Linked DNA regions of Salipiger abyssi. The protein of the gene in region 1 binds, or shares a complex with, the protein of each later gene. Links are inferred from orthologs where the notes say so. Each region holds a gene or a part of one and is shown on either strand. Other genes may lie near its edges.

Region 1 (3,311 bases):
TTCTATCCGATCTTCGCCGAGCGCCGCTTTGAGTTCGACGGCCGCGCGCCGCAGAACGTCAACAACCGTAACCCGCTGCTGCGGCTCGATATCGGCGCCGACGGGCTGAAGACCGGCCATACTTCCGAGGCCGGCTATGGCCTTGTGGGCTCGGCCAAGCAGGGCGAGCGGCGCGTGGTCTTTGCCATGACCGGGCTCGAAAGCGAGCGCGCCCGTGCCGAAGAGAGCGAAGCCATCGTCAACTGGGCCTTCCGCCAGTTTGCCGAGCGCAAGCTGGTCACCAAGGAGACCGAGATCGCCAGCGCCGAGGTCTGGATGGGCGCCGAGGACAGCGTTGGCCTCGTCTCGCGCGAGGACGTGACGCTGCTGGTGCCGGTGACGCCGGGCACGCGGCTCGATGCCGAGGTGGTCTATACCGGCCCGCTCAAGGCGCCGATTGCCGAGGGCCAGAAACTGGCCGAGCTGATCATCCGCCCCGAAGGCCTGCCCGAGCATCGGGTGCCGCTCTTTGCCGCCCATGCGGTGGCCGGCGGCGGCTTTGCCAAGCGCATGATGGTGGTCAGCCAGGAGCTGCTGAGCCGCCTCAACGAGCCTGCCGGAGAGGCAATGTGAGCGCAGGAAAGGGGCTGTTCGTCAGCTTCGAGGGGATCGACGGGTCGGGGAAATCCACCCAGGCGCGGCTCCTGGCCGAGGCGCTCCGCGCAGACGGGCGCGAGGTGGTGCTGACCCGCGAGCCCGGCGGCTCTCCGGGTGCCGAGGAGATCCGCGCGCTGGTGCTTCAGGGCGATCCCGAGCGCTGGTCGGCGGAGACCGAGCTGCTGCTCTTCACCGCCGCCCGCCGCGATCATCTGGAGCGCACGATCCAGCCCGCCCTCGCCTGCGGCGCCACGGTGATCTGCGACCGCTTTGCCGATTCCACCCGCATGTATCAGGGCCTGTCGCGTGGCGACCTGCGCCGCGCGGTCGACACGCTGCACGATCTGATGATCGGGGTGGAGCCGGATCTGACCATCCTCATCGACATGGACCCGGCGGCGGCCCTGTCGCGCGCCAAGGCGCGGGCCACCGCCGAGGAGCGTTTCGAGGATTTCGGAATCGGGCTTCAGGAAAAGATGCGCGCCGGCTTTCTGGCGCTGGCAGAGGAATTCGCCACGCGCTTTGCGGTGATCGACGGCAACCGCGCACCGGAAGCGGTGGCGGAGGATGTGCTTGCCGCGCTAAAAGCGCGGGCATGAGCGACAGCGAGATTCCCCAGCCCGACCGCGTCGAGGGCGCGCCGCATCCGCGCGAGACCGAGCAGCTTTTCGGGCAGACCCGGGCCGAGCGGGATTTCCTCGATGCCTATAATTATGGCCGGCTGCATCACGGCTGGCTGCTAACCGGGCCGAAGGGGCTCGGCAAGGCGACGCTGGCCTGGCGCATCGCGCGGTTCCTGCTGGCCACGCCCGAGGATACCGGCGACGGGCTTTTCGGCGCGCCGCCACCGCCCGAAAGCCTGGATATCGCCCCCGACCATCCGGTCGCCCGGCGCATGGCCGCGCTCTCCGAACCCGGGCTTTTCCTGCTGCGCCGCGCCTGGGACGACAAGGCGAAGCGGCTCAAGACCCAGCTCACCGTCGACGAGGTGCGCAAGCTCAAGGGCTTCTTCACCCTGTCCTCCGCCGAGGGCGGGCGCCGGGTGGTGATCGTCGATTGCATGGACGAGCTGAACGTCAGCGCCGCCAACGCGATCCTGAAGCTGCTCGAGGAACCGCCGGCACGCACCACGCTGCTGATGGTCGCGCATCAGCCCTCGCGGCTGCTGCCGACGATCCGCTCGCGCTGCCGCGAGCTGCGGCTGGCGCCGCTCTCGCCCGAGGACATGAAATCCGCGCTGGATCAGGCCGGCGCGCAGGTCGGCCCGCAGGACGCGCAGGCGCTGGCGGCGCTCTCGGCGGGCTCGGTCGGCGCGGCGATGCGGCTGCTCAACCATGACGGGCTGCGGCTCTATGCCGATCTGGTGGCGCTGCTCGACACCCTGCCCCGGCTCGACCGCCCGCGCGCCATCGCTCTCGGCGAAAGCACCGCCGGCAAGGCCAATGAGCCGCGGCTCGATCTGACGCTGACGCTGATGGATATCGCGCTGGGGCGGCTGGCCCGCGCCGGCGTGACCGGCCAGCCGCCAATGCCCGAGGCCGCGCCCGGCGAGGCGGCGATGCTCGCGCGGCTCTCTCCCGACGCCGCCAGGGGCCGCGCCTGGGCGCAGGTCGCGCAGCAGGCCGGCGACCGCGCCCGCCACGCCCGCGCGGTCAATGTCGATCCCGCGGCGCTGGTGCTCGATCTGATCCTGCAACTGCACAAGGTCAGCTAGGGCGCACCTGCCGGGTGGGTTTCATCCCTCCGCCACAATCCGCAGCGATCCGTCCGAGAACACTTTGCGCCCGGCGCTGAACGTCATGCGCACATGGCCCACCCCCTGATCGTCGGCGATCACCAGATCGGCACGCTTGCCGGGCGCGATCTCGCCCCGGTCGCCCAGCCCCAGCGCCCGCGCCGGGTTGGCGGAGGCGAGCCGGGTGGCGCCGGCCAGCCCGTCGGGATCCTGCGCCGCCAGCACCAGCACCGCCGGCAGGATCGCCGAGGGGTGGTAATCGGCGGCCAGAATATCGAGCAGCCCCGCCTTATGCGCCGCGCGCGCCGAGAGATTGCCGGAATAGCTCTCGCCCCGCAGCGCGTTGGGCGCGCCCATCGCGGTCATCAGCCCGGCCGCGCGGGCCGCGCGTGCCGCCTCCTCGGTCACCGGAAACTCGCTGATCGCGGCGCCGAGCGAAACCATCAGCGCGACCTTTTCGGCGGTGTCATCGTCATGGCTGGCCAGAGCGATGCCATGGCGGCGGCAGGTGCCAGAGATCGCCTCCAGCGTGGCGGCCAGATCGCCGGTCGCCTGCCGGCGCTCGTCGATGCGCGCCTGCACCGCCTGCGCCGCCTCCTCGTCGGAAAGTCCGCGCTCGGCGGCGGTGCGCGCCTTCAGCCGTTCCAGATCGCGATACTGCCCCTGCCCCGGCGTGTGATCGGTGAGCGAGACCAGATCGACCGTGCCCTCGGAGATCAGCTCCTCGACCACCTCCAGCGCGCCGGGAAAGGTGACCTCGAACCGCGCATGCACCTTGTGATCCACCTTCAGCGCCCCGCGCATGCCCTTGAGCGCGCGCAGCATCGCCTGCGAATGGTCGTAGCTGCGCAGATGGCCATAGGTGGATTTCGGATTGAAGCTGACCGCCGCGTAACCGGTCGTCACGCCGGAAACCTTGAGCTTGCGGTCGAGATCGCGC
Region 2 (3,295 bases), 1.3 Mb from region 1 along the record:
CGACCTGAACGTGCTCTACCTCTCCGCCGAGCAGTTCATGTACCGCTTCGTCCAGGCCCTGCGCGAACGCCGCATGATGGATTTCAAGGAGCTGTTCCGCTCGGTCGACGTGCTCATGGTCGACGACGTCCAGTTCATCGCCGGCAAGGACAGCACGCAGGAAGAGTTCTTCCACACGTTCAACGCGCTGGTCGACCAGAACAAGCAGATCATCATCTCGGCCGACCGCGCCCCCGACGAGATCAAGGATCTGGAAAACCGCATCCGCAGCCGTCTGCAATCGGGCCTCGTGGTCGATCTGCACCCGACCGATTACGAGCTGCGCCTCGGCATCCTGCAATCCAAGGTGCAGAACTACCGCGAGCAATACCCCTCGCTGCAACTCGATGACGGCATCCTGGAATTCCTCGCGCACCGCATCTCGACCAATGTCCGCGTGCTCGAAGGCGCGCTGACCCGGCTTTTCGCCTTTGCCTCGCTGGTCGGCCAGCCGATCACCATGGAGCTGACGCAGGACTGCCTCTCCGACGTGCTGCGCGCCTCGGACCGCAAGATCTCCATCGAGGAGATACAGCGCAAGGTGGCCGAGCACTACCATATCCGCCTCTCGGATCTCATCGGCCCCAAGCGGGTGCGCAACTTTGCCCGTCCGCGCCAGGTGGCGATGTATCTCTGCAAGCAGCTCACCGCGCGCTCGCTGCCCGAGATCGGCCGCCGCTTCGGCGGGCGCGACCACACCACCGTGATGCACGGGGTGAAGCGCATCGAGGAGCTGCGCAGCCAGGACAGCCAGATCGCCGACGACATCGAGTTGCTGCGCCGGGCGCTCGAAGCCTGAGTCTCTCTCACAACAATTCCGGTCGGGGCCGCCGCTGTGTGGCCCCATGGCCTTGACGCTGCCGGAAAACCGTCGGATCAATCGCTGAAACAGGGTTGGAGCAGCCGGGCCGAGGCGCTACGGTGCGCCTCCGGCATGTCGGAGGGATAGGGTGATGAAAGTCAGTATCGAACGGGCGACGCTGCTGAAAGCGGTCAGTCAGGCACAATCTGTTGTGGAGCGCCGCAACACCATTCCGATCCTCGCCAATGTGCTGATCGAGGCGGAGGGCGACACGGTGACTTTCCGCGCCACCGATCTCGATATCGAGGTGCTGGACAAGGCGCCCGCCATGGTGGAGCGCGCCGGCGCCACCACCGTCTCGGCGGTCACCCTGCACGAGATCGTCCGCAAACTGCCCGACGGCGCCATGGTCCAGCTCGCCGATGACGGCGCGGCGGGCCGGCTGACCGTCACCGCGGGCCGGTCGAATTTCAACCTCGCCACGTTGCCGAAGGAAGACTTTCCAGTGATGGCCTCGTCGGAATACAGCTCGAATTTCACTGCCAAGGCAGAGATGCTGCGCAAGCTCTTCGACAAGTCGAAATTCGCCATCTCGACGGAAGAGACCCGCTATTACCTCAATGGCGTCTACATGCATGTGGCCGACAGCGAAGACGGGCGCATGCTGCGCTGTGTCGCCACCGACGGCCACCGCCTCGCCCGCATCGACGCGCCCCTGCCCGCCGGCGCCGAGGAGATGCCCGGCGTGATCGTGCCGCGCAAGACGGTGGGCGAGCTGCGCAAGCTGCTCGACGAGGACGACATGGACATTGCCGTCTCGGTCTCGGAAACCAAGGTGCGCTTTGCCACGCCCGACATCACCCTGACCTCCAAGGTGATCGACGGCACCTTCCCGGATTATTCCCGCGTCATCCCCGCCGGCAACACCCGCCGGCTCGAGGTCGATGCCAGCGAATTCGCCAAGGCGGTGGACCGTGTCGCCACCGTCTCCTCTGAACGCTCGCGCGCGGTCAAGCTGCAACTCGACGAGGACCGGCTGGTGCTCTCGGTCAACGCCCCCGACAGCGGCGCCGCCGAGGAGGAGCTGGCGGTGGCCTATGGCGACGAGCCGCTGGAGATCGGCTTCAACGCGAAATACCTGCTGGAGATCGCCAGCCAGGTCGACCGAGAGAACGCCGTCTTCATGTTCAACTCCTCGGGCGACCCCACCCTGATGCGCGAAGGCAACGACACCAGCGCCGTCTATGTCGTGATGCCGATGCGGGTGTGACGCCGGCGCAAGCAGCATCAGGCGTTTGCCCGGGCGGCCATGCCGCATTGGAGTATTTGGAAAAAGATGAAGCTCAGGCGCGCGCTTTGTCTTTCATCTTTCTGAAAGTACTCCCCGACTCCCTTTGCGGCCAGTGCAACGCCGGAAGGCCTGGCGCATGAGCCTGTATCTCTCCCGTCTCACCCTCTCGCATTTCCGCTCGCACAAGCGCGCGGCGGTCGATGTGGATGCGCGGCCCGTGGCGATTTACGGGCCGAACGGCGCGGGCAAGACCAATCTCATCGAAGCCGTGTCGCTGCTTTCGCCCGGGCGCGGCATGCGGCGGGCCTCGGCGCAGGAGATGGCGCGGCGGCCGGAGGCGCTGGGCTGGAAGATCGGGGCGCTGCTGCACGGGCCCGAGGGCACGCATGAGATCGCCATTCGGTCGGAGGGCGGCGCCGCGCGACAGGTGGAGATCGACGGCAAGCCTGCGCCGCAGACCGCGCTGGGGCGGATTGCACGCGTGCTCTGGCTGATCCCGTCCATGGACCGGCTGTGGATCGAGGCGCCGGAGGGGCGGCGGCGCTTTCTCGACCGCATGACGCTGAGTTTCTTTCCCGACCACGCTGAGGCGTCGCTGGCCTATGAAAAGGCCATGCGCGAGCGCAACCGGCTGCTCAAGGAGCAGATCCGCGATGCGCATTGGTATGCCGCGCTCGAAGGGCAGATGGCCGCGAGCGGCGCCGCGATCCAGCGCAACCGGCAGGCGGCGCTCGACCGGCTGGCGCGGGCGCAGGAGGGGGCGGAGACCTCCTTTCCCACAGCCGAGCTGGCGCTGGTCTCGACCGAGGCGGATATCCCCGCGACCGAGGCGGATCTGCGCGCGGCGCTGGCCGAAAGCCGGTTTCGCGACATGGCTGCCGGACGCACGCTGATCGGGCCGCATCGCGCCGATCTCTACGGGGTCTTTGCCGCCAAGGGCGTGCCGGCCTCCGACTGTTCCACCGGCGAGCAGAAGGCGCTGCTCATTTCGCTGATCCTCGCCAATGCGCGGGCGCTTTCCGCCGAGGTCGGTGCGCCCCCCATTCTGCTGCTCGACGAGGTGGCGGCGCATCTCGATGCGAACCGCCGCGCGGCGCTTTACGACGAGATCTGCGCGCTGGGGGCGCAGGCCTGGATGACCGGAACGGGACCGGAACTTTTTG

The links.
Region 2: the proteins of Ga0080574_RS18375 (region 1) and dnaN are in contact, whole or in part, in a cryo-EM structure (PDB 8GIZ), measured with the Escherichia coli proteins. The link is inferred for Salipiger abyssi from one-to-one orthologs.

What each region holds. Positions count from the first base shown.
Region 1 is NZ_CP015093.1:3,044,262-3,047,572, reverse strand. What follows is about bases 292-3,290. They hold Ga0080574_RS18375 (DNA polymerase III subunit delta'), read left to right. Parts: upstream 292-1,231; coding sequence 1,232-2,350; downstream 2,351-3,290. Other genes in these bases: Ga0080574_RS18370 (alpha-D-ribose 1-methylphosphonate 5-triphosphate diphosphatase), read right to left, coding at 2,372-3,290; tmk (dTMP kinase), read left to right, coding at 609-1,235; Ga0080574_RS18385 (D-alanyl-D-alanine carboxypeptidase family protein), read left to right, coding at 292-612. In the rest of the region: more of Ga0080574_RS18385, read left to right, coding at 1-291; more of Ga0080574_RS18370, read right to left, coding at 3,291-3,311. UniProt on the Escherichia coli protein: Part of the beta sliding clamp loading complex, which hydrolyzes ATP to load the beta clamp onto primed DNA to form the DNA replication pre-initiation complex.
Region 2 is NZ_CP015093.1:1,716,857-1,720,151, forward strand. What follows is about bases 69-3,051. They hold dnaN (DNA polymerase III subunit beta), read left to right. Parts: upstream 69-992; coding sequence 993-2,111; downstream 2,112-3,051. Other genes in these bases: dnaA (chromosomal replication initiator protein DnaA), read left to right, coding at 69-838; recF (DNA replication/repair protein RecF), read left to right, coding at 2,269-3,051. Outside these bases: more of dnaA, read left to right, coding at 1-68; more of recF, read left to right, coding at 3,052-3,295. UniProt on the Escherichia coli protein: Confers DNA tethering and processivity to DNA polymerases and other proteins. Acts as a clamp, forming a ring around DNA (a reaction catalyzed by the clamp-loading complex) which diffuses in an ATP-independent manner freely and bidirectionally along dsDNA.